3 regions of the Clostridium zhoujianii genome follow, and region 1 is predicted to be linked to each of the others. Evidence: predicted binding sites of a transcription regulator. Region 1 holds the regulator's gene; each other region holds the start of a gene.
The links. The regulator Rex, encoded in region 1, represses fermentation and respiration genes when NADH is low (regulators of the CRP and FNR family bind a similar motif). The targets are predictions, from matches to a motif close to ATTGTTAANNNNTTAACAAT.

Region 2: adhE (bifunctional acetaldehyde-CoA/alcohol dehydrogenase) is a predicted target of Rex. The motif match lies at 2,560-2,579, and genes of this name have one in related genera.
Region 3: ACSYT2_RS18105 (YeeE/YedE family protein) is a predicted target of Rex. The motif match lies at 1,497-1,516, and genes of this name have one in related genera.

What each region holds. Positions count from the first base shown of each region.
Region 1 covers NZ_JBPUTF010000003.1:167,427-172,536, forward strand. Annotated here, with positions in the region: gene ACSYT2_RS15580 (phosphatase PAP2 family protein) at 1-658, opposite strand, end outside; gene ACSYT2_RS15585 (manganese efflux pump MntP) at 994-1,560, shown strand; gene ACSYT2_RS15590 (redox-sensing transcriptional repressor Rex) at 1,741-2,379, shown strand; gene ACSYT2_RS15595 (short-chain-enoyl-CoA hydratase) at 2,652-3,437, shown strand; gene ACSYT2_RS15600 (acyl-CoA dehydrogenase) at 3,473-4,612, shown strand; gene ACSYT2_RS15605 (electron transfer flavoprotein subunit beta/FixA family protein) at 4,625-5,110, shown strand, end outside.
Region 2 covers NZ_JBPUTF010000002.1:5,867-10,976, forward strand. Annotated here, with positions in the region: gene adhE (bifunctional acetaldehyde-CoA/alcohol dehydrogenase) at 1-2,480, opposite strand, end outside; gene ACSYT2_RS13725 (hypothetical protein) at 2,863-3,699, shown strand; gene ACSYT2_RS13730 (carbohydrate-binding family 9-like protein) at 3,831-4,469, shown strand; gene ACSYT2_RS13735 (patatin-like phospholipase family protein) at 4,647-5,110, shown strand, end outside.
Region 3 covers NZ_JBPUTF010000006.1:87,890-92,999, forward strand. Annotated here, with positions in the region: gene ACSYT2_RS18100 (APC family permease) at 1-86, opposite strand, end outside; gene ACSYT2_RS18105 (YeeE/YedE family protein) at 194-1,447, opposite strand; gene ACSYT2_RS18110 (FAD-dependent oxidoreductase) at 1,564-3,264, opposite strand; gene ACSYT2_RS18115 (LysR substrate-binding domain-containing protein) at 3,471-4,364, shown strand; gene ACSYT2_RS18120 (DUF1858 domain-containing protein) at 4,411-4,593, opposite strand; gene ACSYT2_RS18125 (adenylosuccinate synthase) at 4,685-5,110, opposite strand, start outside.

The DNA of each region.
Region 1 (5,110 bases):
ATTTAGATCCATTAGGATTATAACCTATAAATTCATCTTCTATATAAATTCCTAGTACTAAAGCAGAAAAAGATCCAATAGCCTTATATAAATCATTACTAGGGAATAATAATCCAATAGATAGGAAAGCAACTAGGGATATAATTAGTATAAAAATACCTTTGTTTAAATAGGTATTAAATATTTTATTTGAAATAATCACAGATATAATACCTAATAAAGTTCCTACAAAAACATCAATTGGCCAGTGAACACCAAAATAGAGCCTTGATAGTGGTACCAAAATAATCATTAGTATTCCAAAGGTCCAAAGCCATTTATTTTTAAATTTACTCATAAGTAAAGTAAAAGATGTTGCGTTTCCCTGGGAGTGACCAGAAGGGAAGGAGGACCCAGTTGCAGTACTGACATGTGAACTAATAATTCCTTCCACACCAATAGGGCGAGGTGAATTAAAAAATCCTTTAATAGAATTGTTTAAAGAAAAAGAGAATATAACCCCATATAAAAATCTATATCCAAGTTTTTTATCATAACACCAAAAGAGAATTATAGATACAAATATCCCTAGTGTTTGTGCACCACTGTAGGTTACTATAGTGAAAAATACATCTAAAAATTCATTAGAAAATTGTTGGATAAATTTAATTATTTCCACAAATACCTCCTTATAGATCCTAATAATAGATATTATATATTATTAGGGATAAAAAATCATTTACTAAATAGCTCAAGCTTATTGACTCCAACTATATAAAAAGGATATAATAATGGAATATATTGTGTTTTCAAACATAAGGGAGTAGCATGCAGGACTATGTGCTGTGATAAAGTCAACATACTGATGAGGTTTCATCTGGCTTTATATTAAATTGTGAGACTTATGTATAACGGGTAGGATTACGTTATACATAGGTCTTACTTTTTTTATTGCATTATTGTTTATTAAGGCAATAAATTGACCAAACTATATATGATATTTGGAGGGATACTATGAACATAATATCAATTTTCCTTATTGGACTTGGACTATCTATGGATGCATTTGCAGTAGCATTGACAATTGGAATGAATACTAAAAAGGCTGATAAATTTAAGATGGCGTTAAAGTCTGCATTTTATTTTGGAGGATTCCAAGGATTAATGCCTTTTATAGGATGGGCCCTTGGGATAAGATTTAGTGATTATATACAAAAGGTGGATCATTGGATAGCTTTCATTTTATTAAGTATTGTAGGCGGTAAGATGCTTATAGAAGCAATTAAATGCGGTGGTGATGATGAAGAGGAGAAGGAGTGTTGTAATAAAAGGTTTGTAATTTTAGCTATCGCAACAAGTATTGATGCACTTGCTGTTGGTGTGAGCTTTGCATTCTTAAATGTTAATATAGTATCAAGTGTGTTAGTTATAGGCATTACAACATTTATTTTAAGCATAATAGCAGTATACATAGGGGATGTTTTAGGAAAGTTATTCAGAACTAAGGCTGAGATTTTAGGGGGAGCTATTCTTATAATTATAGGAATTAAAATATTAATAGAGCATCTTTTTAATGTGTAAGAAATGATAAAGAGTAATTAATGTAGAAATTTATAATTATTTTAGAATAAATATTATTTGAAGAAAATAATAGATTAACAATAAAGATTTATGTTAATATAATAATAGATACATTTTTATGTAATTATTAACAAAACAACTTTGCTAAAAAGACTAGAAGAAAAGAGGAGAAGATACAGTATGGAAAAGAAGAAGAATATTTCTATGGCTGTTATTAAGAGATTGCCTAAATATCATAGATATCTTAAAGAATTAATGAAAAATGATGTAGATAGAATTTCTTCTAAGGAGCTTGGAGAGAAGATTGGATTTACAGCATCTCAAATACGTCAAGATTTAAATTGCTTTGGAGACTTCGGTCAACAGGGATATGGGTATAATATAAGAGATTTATATAGTCAAATTAGTACAATACTTGGATTAGATAAAGAGTACAGTACAATTATAGTTGGAGCCGGAAACATAGGGCAAGCAATTGCTAACTATAATTTTGAAAAGCTTGGATTTGAGCTATCAGGAATTTTTGATGCAAACCCAAAACTTGTAGGGATTAAAATTAGAGATATAGAAATCAAAGAGATAGATACTTTAAGATTATTCCTAAAGGAACATAAAATTGATATAGGAATAATCTGTGTGCCTAAGATAAATGCACAGAAGGTATGTGATGAAATGGTTCAAGGTGGGGTAAAAGGAATATGGAACTTTGCACCGGTTGACTTATCAGTGCCAGAAGATGTTAAGGTTGAAAATGTACACTTAAGCGAAAGTTTAATGACATTAATTTATCAACTACATACAAATGAAGAAGAAAATTAGCATATATACCCTGTATAATGCTTATAAAATTAACATAAAATCACAATTTATATGTTGCCAAAAACTAAATAAGGACTTATAATTATAATTGAAGTGGAAAACTTCAATTATTTTTTTATCTAACTTTGTTATAATATTAACAATTTTGATGAAATAAATATTAAGTTTTCATAAAAAATACAAGTCCTATCTGGATTATATTGAATAATAAAGGATAGTTTGTAAATAAAGCAGTAAGCAAAATAAGGATATAAATAAGGAGGACAAAAGGCATGGAATTAAAGAACGTAATTCTTGAAAAAGAAGATCACTTAGCTATTGTAACTATCAATAGACCAAAGGCATTAAACGCTCTAAATTCAGAAACTTTAAAAGACCTTGACACAGTCATTGCAAATTTAGAAGAGGATAACAACATTTATGCTGTAATTTTAACTGGGGCAGGAGAAAAATCTTTTGTAGCAGGTGCTGATATAGCTGAAATGAAGGATCTAAACGAAGAAGAGGGAAAGGCTTTTGGAATACTTGGAAATAATGTATTTAGAAGACTTGAAAACTTAAGCAAGCCAGTAATAGCTGCAATATCAGGATTCGCTCTTGGTGGTGGTTGTGAATTAGCAATGGCATGTGATATAAGAATTGCTTCAGAAAAAGCTAAATTTGCTCAACCAGAAGCAGGACTTGGAATAACTCCAGGTTTTGGTGGTACTCAAAGATTACCAAGAATAGTAGGCTTAGGTAAGGCTAAAGAAATGATATATACATGTGCTATGGTTAAGGCTGATGAAGCTTTGAGAATAGGTTTAGTAAATAAAGTTGTACCTTTAGAAAACCTTATGGAAGAAGCAAAAGCTATGGCTTCGGCAATAATAGCTAATGCTCCAATAGCAGTTAAGTTATGTAAAGATGCAATTAATAGAGGAATGCAAGTAGATATAGATAAAGCAATTGTAATTGAAGCAGAAGACTTTGGAAAATGCTTTAGTTCAGAAGATCAAACTGAAGGAATGACAGCTTTCTTAGAAAGAAGAGCAGAAAAGAACTTCCAAAACAAATAAATTGTTTTTTTGAAATATAAGGAGGGTTAAATTAAATGAATTTCCAATTAACTAGAGAACAAGAATTAGTACAACAAATGGTTAGAGAATTCGCAGTAAATGAAGTTAAGCCAATAGCTGCAGAAATCGATGAAACAGAAAGATTCCCAATGGAAAATGTAGAAAAAATGGCCAAGCTAGGAATGCTTGGAATACCTTTCGCTAAAGAAAACGGTGGGGCAGGCGGAGATGTTCTTTCATACATAATTGCTGTAGAAGAATTATCAAAGGTTTGTGGAACAACAGGAGTTATCCTTTCAGCACATACATCATTATGTGCATCTGTAATAAACGAACATGGTACTCCAGCTCAAAAAGAAAAGTATTTAGCTGATCTTTGTACAGGTAAAAAGTTAGGTGCTTTTGGTTTAACTGAGCCAGGTGCTGGAACAGATGCTGCTGGACAACAAACAACTGCAGTATTAGATGGAGATAATTATATATTAAATGGTTCAAAGATATTCATAACAAATGGTGGAGTTGCTGAGACTTTCATAATATTTGCTATGACAGATAAGAGCCAAGGAACTAGGGGTATTTCTGCATTCATCGTAGAAAAGTCATTCCCTGGATTCTCAGTAGGTAAGCATGAGGATAAGATGGGAATTAGAGCATCTTCAACTACTGAATTAGTTATGGAAAACTGTATAGTACCAAAGGAAAACCTAATTGGTAAAGAAGGTAAGGGATTTGGTATTGCAATGAAGACTCTTGATGGTGGTAGAATTGGTATCGCTGCTCAAGCATTAGGAATTGCAGAAGGCGCATTTGAAGAAGCTGTTAATTATATGAAAGAAAGAAAGCAATTTGGTAGATCACTTTCAGCATTCCAAGGACTACAATGGTATATTGCTGAAATGGACGTTAAGATTCAAGCGGCTAAGCACTTAGTATACAAAGCTGCATGTTTAAAGCAAGAAGGTAAGCCATACTCACTTGATGCTGCAAGAGCTAAGCTATTTGCTGCAGATGTTGCTATGGAAGTAACTACTAAGGCAGTTCAAATCTTTGGTGGATATGGTTACACTAAGGAATACCCAGTAGAAAGAATGATGAGAGATGCCAAGATAACAGAAATCTATGAAGGAACTTCAGAAGTTCAAAAGATGGTTATTGCGGGAAGCATTTTAAGATAGGAGGCTTTTATAATGAATATAGTAGTTTGTATAAAACAAGTTCCAGATACTACAGCTGTAAAGATAGATCCTAAGACAGGTACATTAATAAGAGATGGTGTTCCATCAATTATAAATCCTGAGGATAAGCATGCTTTAGAAGCAGCATTACAATTAAAAGAAAATAACGGTGCTAAGGTAACTGTTGTAAGCATGGGTCTTCCAATGGCTAAGGCTGCATTAAGAGAAGCATTATGTATGGGAGCTGATGAAGCTATCCTATTAACAGATAGATGCCTTGGAGGAGCTGATACTTTAGCTACTTCAAAAGCATTAGCAGGAGTAATAGCAAAGCTAGATTACGATATAGTATTTGCGGGAAGACAAGCTATAGATGGAGATACTGCACAAGTTGGGCCAGAAATAGCTGAACACTTAGATATCCCTCAAGTAACTTATGTTCAAAAGGTTAAAGTTGAGGCAGATAGATTAATAGTAGATAGAGCTTTAGAAGATGGT
Region 2 (5,110 bases), on a different contig from region 1:
TCCATTGTAGCGTAGAATTTCTCTTCACTTACTCCAGCTTCCTTTATAGTCTTAGGCATTCCAACCTTAGCTTGTAGATCTTCAATAGCCTTTATTAATAATTCTACTTTTTCAGCTTCAGTATTTCCACCTAATTGTAGGTAATCTGCTATTCTTGCATATCTCCATGCTGCATTTGGATATTTATATTGTGCAAATGCTGCTTGTTTAGTTGGGGCATCAGTTGCATTGAATCTAATAACTTCATTTAATAATAATGAGTTAGCCATACCATGTGGTAAGTGATGGAATGCACCTAGCTTATGAGCCATTGAGTGACAAATTCCTAAGAAAGCATTTGCGAATGCTATACCTGCTATTGATGAAGCATGCGCCATCTTTTCTCTTGCTTTAACATTTGTAGTACCTTCGTTGTAAGCTTGTGGTAAATATTTAAATACTAATCTAATAGCTTCTAATGCTAAACCATTTGTATATTCAGATGCTAATACTGAAACATAAGCCTCAATAGCATGAACTAATACGTCAATACCTGAACAAGAAGTTAATCCCTTAGGCATACTCATCATTAATTCTGCATCAACTATGGCCATGTCTGGAGTTAACTCATAGTCGGCTAATGGATATTTAACACCAGTTTGTTCATCAGTAATAACTGCAAATGGAGTTACTTCTGAACCTGTACCTGCTGATGTTGGTATAGCTACCATCATAGCTTTTTCACCCATAGTTGGGAACTTATAAACTCTCTTTCTTATATCCATAAATCTCATTGCTAAATCTTCAAAAGCAACTTCTGGATGTTCATACATAACCCACATAATTTTAGCTGCATCCATTGGTGAACCTCCACCTAATGCAAGCACTACATCTGGCTTATAAGAAAGCATTGCTGCTGCCCCAGCTTTAGCTGACTTTAATGTTGGATCTGGTTCAACATCTGAGAAAATTCTAAAATCTATTTTTAAATCTTCTAAAACACTTGTAATTTTATCTGTGTATCCAATTTCGGCTAATACTCTATCTGTAACTATGAATACTTTTTTCTTACCCATATCTTGTAACTCTTGAAGAGCTATTGGTAAGCAACCATATTTAAAGTAAGTCTTTTCTGGAACTCTAAACCAAAGCATATTTTCTCTCCTCTCAGCAACACTCTTAATGTTAATTAAATGCTTAGGACCAACGTTTTCTGAAACTGAGTTTCCACCCCATGATCCACAACCAAGTGTTAATGATGGCGCTAATCTGAAATTATATATATCTCCAATAGCCCCTTGAGATGCTGGCATATTTATTAATGTTCTTGCTGTCTTCATAGCTGCTCCAAAGGCTGCTATTCTATCAGCTGATTTTATTTGGTCTGTGTAAAGTATTGAAGTATGACCCATACCACCTAATTCTATTAATCTGCAGGCCTTTGTTAGTGCTTCATCGAAGGATTTAACTCTATACATTGCAAGTACTGGTGATAACTTCTCATGTGAGAATGGCTCTTCTAATTCAACTGATTCAACTTCTCCAACTAAAACCTTAGCTGATTCTGGAACAGTAACTCCTGCCATCTTAGCAATCTTATAAGCAGATTGACCAACCATGTCAGCATTTAAACCGCCCTTTTCATTTAGTATAATTTTTCTTACCTTATCTATTTCTTCGCCTTTAAGGATATATGCTCCTCTAGCGTCTAATTCTCTCTTAACTTCATCATATACTTCATCTAAAACTAAGATACTTTGCTCTGATGCACAGATAACACCGTTATCGAAAGTTTTTGAAAGTAAAATTGAGTTTACAGCCATCTTTATATGAGCTGTTTCATCAATTATTGCTGGAGTATTTCCTGCTCCAACTCCTAAAGCTGGTCTTCCTGATGAGTACGCTGACTTAACCATTGCAGGACCACCTGTAGCTAGTATTATATCTGATTCTCTCATGACATTTTGTGATAATTCAACTGATGGTTGATCTATCCAAGCTATGATTCCTTCTGGAGCTCCAGCTTTAACTGCTGCATCTAAAACTATCTTAGCAGCCTCAATCGTAGCCTTTTTAGCTCTTGGATGTGGACTTATAATTATTGCATTTCTTGTTTTTAATGCTATTAATGTCTTAAATATTGCTGTTGATGTTGGATTTGTAGTTGGAACTATAGCAGCTATAACTCCAATTGGTTCCGCTACTTTAGTTATACCAAATGTATTATCTTTTTCGATAACACCACAAGTTTTCATGTCCTTGTATTGATTATATATATATTCTGCTGCAAAGTGATTCTTTATAACTTTATCTTCTACTATTCCCATTCCACTTTCTTCTACCGCAAGCTTAGCAAGTTTAATTCTTGCGTTGTTAGCTGCCATTGCTGCTTGTCTGAAAATCTCATCTACTTGTTCTTGAGTATATGTTGCAAATACCTTTTGTGCTTCTCTTAATTGTTGAATTCTTGTTGTTAATTCTTGTGCATTTGTAACTTTCATTCTTTCTTCCTCCTAAAATATATATATTAAATCAATAGTGATTAAATTTACCATTCTTGGTACAAGTTTATTTTATAACATCGTTTATTTTTTGTCAATCTTTTTTCTAAATAAATTTAATTTATTTAAATTATCCTCCTAAATTTGTGTATATTTTGTAACTTTTTTGGTATTTTACAGTATATCCTATCTATTATAACATTTACATAAGTTTTTATAATGAAGTAATTCTTATTGTATTATTACCTGTATGTTATAAAATTATTTATCTTTCTTATTTTTTAATGTAAAAGCTTTATTTAACTTACCTTCCATACTTTAAAAATATATAATTTCCTATATAAATGTTACAATAATCAAAAAGATTATATTAGGAGGTAACATGAATATTGAAATAAAAAATAAATCCTACTCATTTAATATAGATAAGATTGCTGAGTATTTATTCCCTTTTAAAGACAAACTCCATGAGCTATATACATGGGAAACTCCAACAGATGAAGAATTAAAGACTGGCTTAAAGTTGAACTTATTTACTAAAACAGAATATAACAAACTTCTTAAAACTCAGAATTATTTTGATAGAAATTCTTTAATGAAAAATTTTATACATAATAAAATAAGTAAAACTAAAAATAAAGAAGTTTTGACATCATATTATATATGGATTATTAAAGGTTGGGGCGGAATTAGAGGAATTAAATCAGAGGGGTTATATGAGAGAATTCATAAAAGTCAAGATTCTTATAAAGAAGATTGTTCTATTAGTTTCGATAAAATCTCTAGTACAACTAAAGCATTACATTTTATATCGCCTTCTGAATTTATAATATATGATTCTAGAGTAGCCTATGCCCTTAATTGGATTCTCTTAAAAACAGAGGCTAGTAAAAATTTCTTTATTATACCTCAAGGTAGGAATTCTAAACTTAGTGCATTTGATATGCCTACTTTGATAAGACTTAAAAATATGAATATCTATAAGTCTTCTTATGAAGACAACAATTATGATAAAAGATTTATCTATAACAATGATAAAAACTTATTTATTAATGAAAAATATTGTTATTACCTAATGAATGAAATTTTAAAAGAAATATCAAAAAGACTTTGGGCAGGAAGTAAGATGGCGAATTATCCTTACTATACTGAAATGTTATTACTTTCTATAGCAGATACTTTTATTTTTGAAGATATTCTCCATACTCTTTCATTATAATTATACTATAAAATCAACCGAATTATGTCACTTAAAACATTTACATATATGGTATTATCATTTTCATATATTATGATATAATTGAAATGATTTCAAAATTTTAGAAATATCATAAATGAGGTGTAAAAATTATGTATGTTATAAAGAAAATTAGTGATACCAACTTAAATAAGAATTTTTGGGATGATATAGAGCCAATTAGAATCGAAAATTATCCTTGGGATGAAACTGGGTACAAGCCTGAGACAGAGGTAAAATTATGTTATACACAAGATGAGATATTAGTAAAGTTCAAATCCTGTGAAAAACAAGTTAGAATTGAAACTAAAGAATTTAATGGACCTTCTTGGTTTGATAGTTGTGTAGAATTCTTCTTCCTTCCTGAACCAGAGACTGATGATCGATACTTTAATTTTGAAATTACTGCAAGAGGTACCTTACTTCTTCAACTTGATAATAGACCACCTGAAAGACATTATATGAATTATATTAACCCTAACTACTTTGAAATCAAAGCAGATGTTACAGATGATAACTATAGAGACTTCGATAATTTCAAACCTTGGACTATAGAATATAAAATTCCATTTGTGTTTATCAAAGATTTCTTTAAAGACTTTGAAGTAAAATCCGGTAAAATATTGAAAGCTAATTTCTCAAAATGTGGGGATGAAACACTTATTCCTCACTTTGGTACTTGGGCTAATATAGATAATCCAGTTCCAGCCTTTCATATGCCAGAATTTTTCAAAGAAATTATTTTTGAATAAATTATTAAAGATAAAAAGGATATGGCTTATAGCCATATTCTTTTTATTTATTAACATACTTATGCAATTATATATACTATAACCTGCTTATTTATCATGAATATGGTACTAATTATTGTACTTATACCAATTTAAGTATATAATTTCTAGTATTGAATTTAATTTATAGGAGGATATATGCCAGGTTTAATTTTAGAAGGTGGTACCTTTAGACCTATTTTCAGTGCAGGTGTAATGGATGCCCTATTAGATAATGATATTATGTTTCCATATTGTATAGGAGTTTCTGCAGGAATAACTAATGGTGTTTCCTACCTTTCGAAGCAGAAGAAACGAAATTTAGAAGTATTAGAAAATTATCGCCATGATAAAAGATATCTTGGTTTTGGAAATTTTTTTAAATGTAGAAGTATCTTTGGATTAGATTTTGTATTTGATGAAATACCAAATAAGCTAAATCCTTTTGATATGGATACTTTCAAGAAATATGACGGAAAAGCTTTAGTTGGTGTAACTAATGCCATCACGGGCAAGAGTGAATATTTAGATGTAAAAGATTTGGATGATAAATGTTTGATGCTTAGAGCTACATGTGCTATTCCTATGTTTTTTCCTGCTATCAAGATTAATAATAACTACTA
Region 3 (5,110 bases), on a different contig from region 1:
GTTCCTGGAAGCATAAATGATCCCCATCCAATAATTCCACCAACTACAATGGAAAATACATCTAACTTACTAAGATATTTCTTCATACTTACTACCTACTTTATTTTATATTTAGTAAAGAAAACCTATGTGGAGAACTCCACATAGGTCTATATTAATAACAACAGGTTCATTTTATAAAAAGAGTGATGACTTATGCAGGTATATTAAACTTCTTAACTAACTTAACCCCTACTAATCCCCCAACAACAAGTGCTACTAAGAACACCCATCCTGATAAAGATAGGTTAGCTATTCCTGAGAATAAAGCACCAACATTACATCCACCTGCAAGCTTCGCTCCATATCCCATAAGTATACCAGCTAGTCCATAAAATGCAACATCTTTAGCCTTAAAGTTTATATTGAATTTCCACTTTCCAGCTAATAACATACAAATAGCTGCTCCTAATATAATACCAATATTTCTTACTGAAACTGGATCACTTAATATTCCACTATTAACAACTTTAACACTTCCCTTAAATGCTTCTACAGCACCAAAGTCAAAACCTAACTTACTAAATAACCAAACTCCCCAATGAGTATATGGTCCTGATGCACCCCAACTTGACTTAGTTGTGTTAATTATAAATATAAATACTATTGCTAATAAAGTTGCTCCAGTAAAGAATGACCATCTTTGAATAAATAACTTATGATAAGTTTTGTAACTAAATACTTTAAACTCTTTATCTTCTTCAACTTCTTTTTCCCAATCTTGATACTCTTCTGCTACATAAGTACCAGCTTTCTTTCTCTTACCTTCATACATCTTAACAACAAAATATAATCCTAATAATAGTAGTAAAGAAACTAATACAGCACCAACATATCCAAAAGTATCTGGTAAATACACAGTAACACCATTCTCATATAAGAAAGTCTTCTTTAATGATGGTAAATGCCATGTTCCAAGCATGCCACCTATGCAGAAGAATATTAATACTATTAAACCTCTTCCTGAACCTTCACCAGTATCAGATAATGTACCTGAAGCACATCCTCCACCAATTATCATACCAATCCCAAATAATATACCACCTAATATGAATCCTATAGTAATTGCAGAAACACTTCCTGTACCAGGAATAGTTATTGCATCCTTAGCAGCTCTAAAAGCAGCTTCTGCACCACCTTGTGCTGCTGCATAATGAATTCCAGCTGCACCTATTACTGTAATAGCAAACATAAATAATAATGCCTTCGTTAAGCTTCCATCACCAGTCATTGATATCTTTCTAACTCCACCAGCGAAACCAAATCTTGATCTTTGTAATATGTATCCTAACATCAATCCTGTAATTAAGAATAATGCTAAATTACTTTTATCTGCATATTTAGTAATTATAAATGTAGTAATTGCAGCTATAATTCCAACTCCGATAAATACTTGTCCTTTTTTCATAGTATCCTCCTTAGTATTTTAATTTATATAAAAGCTTATAACTTTTCATATTGTTTGTTATTTATCAATCATACCTTTCCAATTTTAAGAGCCCCTATAATAGGCTCTACATTTTATTAATCAAAATTATAATCTGTAACTATTTTTTCTCTTCCAGTTATCATATCATTGTAATATTCATAGAAACTTATTCCCATAAATCCACCTGAAACATTATAAATATTATCGAACCCTAAATGACCTAATGCTAATGACGCATTATAACTTCTTTGTGCACTTCTACAATGTAAGTATACTGGTATATCCTTAGGTATTTCATTTACTCTATCTCTTAATTGACTTAACGGAATATTTTTTGCACCAATAATATGACCTAATTCATATTCATCTTCTTCCCTAACATCTATTATGTATCCATTGTTTTTAACTAAATTTCTTACCTCATGAACATATACTTGCTTAAATGTCCCTTGAAGAATATTAGTAGCTACTAATGCTGCATGATTAACAACATCTTTTGCTGTCCCAAATGGCGGTGCATAACATAATTCTAAATCAGCTAAATCATAAACAGTTCCACCAAATTTAATTAATGTAGCTACTACATCTATCCTCTTATCAGCGTTTCCTCTTCCTATTGCTTGAGCACCAAGTACTCTCCCTGTAGGTACTTCAAATATTAATTTAAAATGAAGTGGCTCACTTCCTGGCATTAACCCAACTTTATCTTGGGGTATTACTCTAACAACTTCATAATTAATGTTCATATTTAGAGCTTTTATCAGTCCCTCTGTCAATCCTGTAGATGCCCCATTATAATCAAAAACTTGAATACATGATGAACCAATATATCCTGTATTTCTAACAGGTAGTCCATGAATATGATTAGCTACTGATCTTGCTTGCTTCTGAGCTGGTCCTGCAAGTGGAAGCTTAGTTACTGTGTTTGTTAATGCATTATGCACTTCTATAGCATCTCCTACTGCATATATGTCTTTATCATTTGTCATATAATTAGTATTAACCTTTATAGCTCCAGTTTGTCCTATTTCTAATCCTGCTTCTCTAGCTAGGTCAGTCTCTGGTATAACCCCTATTGCCATAACTACAGCATCTGATTCTATTTTCTTTCCTGACTCTAGTACAACTAAATTCTTTTCAAATGAATTAACCTTGTCACCAACAATAAGATTTATTCCATTGTCATACATAGCCTTATGTAATACTTGTACCATATCATAGTCAAATGGCTTCATTATTTGATTCATTGCTTCTACTAAAGTAACATCATATCCTGCTTCTTTTAAGTTTTCAGCAACTTCAACCCCTATGAATCCACCACCTATAACAGTTATCTTCTTACTGTTGTTACCTTTTATAAAGAAATTTAGTTTAGCTATATCAACTACATTTCTTACTGTAAATACATTTACTTCATCTATTCCCTTTATAGGCGGTACTATAGCCTTAGCCCCTGGTGAAAGTACTAGTTTATCATAACTCTCGGTGTACTCCTTTCCACTAACTACATTTCTTATCCTTACCTCTTTATTCTTTCTATCTATAGAAACAACTTCACTAAAAACTCTTGCATCTATTTTATATTGACTAAAGAAATTTTCAGGTCTCATTAGCACTAAATCTTCATGATCCTCGATTTTTCCACTTAGATGATATGGTAAGCAACAATTTGAAAATGAAACATTAGGTCCTCTTTCAAACATTATTATTTCATTACTCTCATCTAGTCTTCTAAGTCTAGCTGCAGTTGATGCTCCTCCAGCAACTCCACCTACTATAACTATTTTCTTTCCCATGTATATCCCGCCTCCATTTATTTGAACTAATCAGTATACATTGTTAAATTTTTATCCTTCTCAATAATAACATATGTGAATCCCTTTTCATAATAACAACTCCTTATCCATTATAACTAATCCTTATAACAGCATTTCCTAATTTGACATCCTTTGCATTAGTAATATAGACTATATTTACAATAATACGGTTAGGAAGTGATTATATGAATTTAGTATCTCTACGTTCTTTTTATACTACTGTGAAGTTTAATAGCATTTCTAAGGCAGCAAAGGAATTACATTTAACTCAACCAGGACTTAGTATGCAATTGCAAAGTTTAGAAAATGAAATTGGTGCAAAACTTCTTAATAGAAGTAATAAAGGCGTTGGATTAACAGAGGAGGGATCTCTTGTCTACGAATATGCACATAGCATGCTTTCATTAGAAGATAATTTGCAAATAGATTTGAAAAACCTTAAGAATAAAAAATCTAAATTACTTATTTCTTCATGCAAAAGTATTGGAGAACACATACTTCCTTGTAGTATATATACCTTCAAAGAAATTCATTTTAATATTGATATTTCTATGGAGATAGATAATTCCTCTAATGTCTTGAAGAAACTTATGGACCACACTACTAATATAGCAATAATTCAAGATATGATTGTACCAGATAATATATCTACGATTCCTATAATGTCAGATAGATTAATATTGGTTGGCGGAAAGAATACCAAGAAAAACTCTATATCCCTATCTGAATTAACTTCAATACCTTTAATTTTAAGAGAAGAAGGTTCTGGTATATTAGCTTTATTAGAAAAGTCACTAAAAGAGAATCTTCTAACTTTAAGTAATTTGAACATATTACTTTCTTTAAACTCTTTAGAATCTATTAAATCATCAGTTGCCTCTGGTAGGGGATACTCCTTCTTACCCGAATCTGTTGTAAGTCATGAATTAAGAACTGGTACTCTACAAAAAATTAATATTGAAGAGTTAGATATACCATTTAATTATTACGTTGCTTTTAGAAAAAACTATTTATTTACTGATTATGAAAATAAATTCTTAGATTTTTTAACTTCAAAGAAAAGATGTTTCTGTTATTAAAATAAAAAATTAAAAGGAAGCAAATTGCTTCCTTTTAATTTTTTCATTATTTATTTAATGCTTCCATTAACTCATCTAAATTAAGTCCGTGTACCATAGCAGCTTCTTCTATAGTTTCTGCCTGTGCTGATGGACAGCCAACGCATCCCATACCAAAACTCATTAAAACTTCTGCCTTATCTGGATTTGCCTTAATTACTTCTCCAATTGTCATATCCTTAGTTATCATTCATATCACCTCTTTGTAGCTAATTATAGTTATTGTTCTAAAATAAATTATATTTTATTCTTAATAAAAAGTCTTCTTAAAATATAATAAATTATAGTTCTGTTACTCTCATTGTTTGATCTCTCTTTGGACCAACTGAAACAATTGAAATCTTTGTTCCTGTAAACTCTGCAATTCTTTCTAGGTATTTCTTAGCATTTGCAGGTAGCTCTTCATAACTTCTTGCATCTGCAACTGATTCATCCCATCCATCAAACTCTTCATATACTGGTTCACACTTAGCTAAATCTTCTAAGCTAGCTGGGAAGTAATCAATTATTTTATCATCGAATTTATATCCCACACATACCTTAATTTTCTCAAGTCCTGCTAATGTATCAATCTTTGTTACTGCTAAAGATGTTAATCCACATACTCTAACTGTTGATTTTACTATAACTAAGTCTAACCAACCACATCTTCTTGATCTTCCTGTAGTTACACCATATTCATGGCCTTTTTCTCTAATCCATTCTCC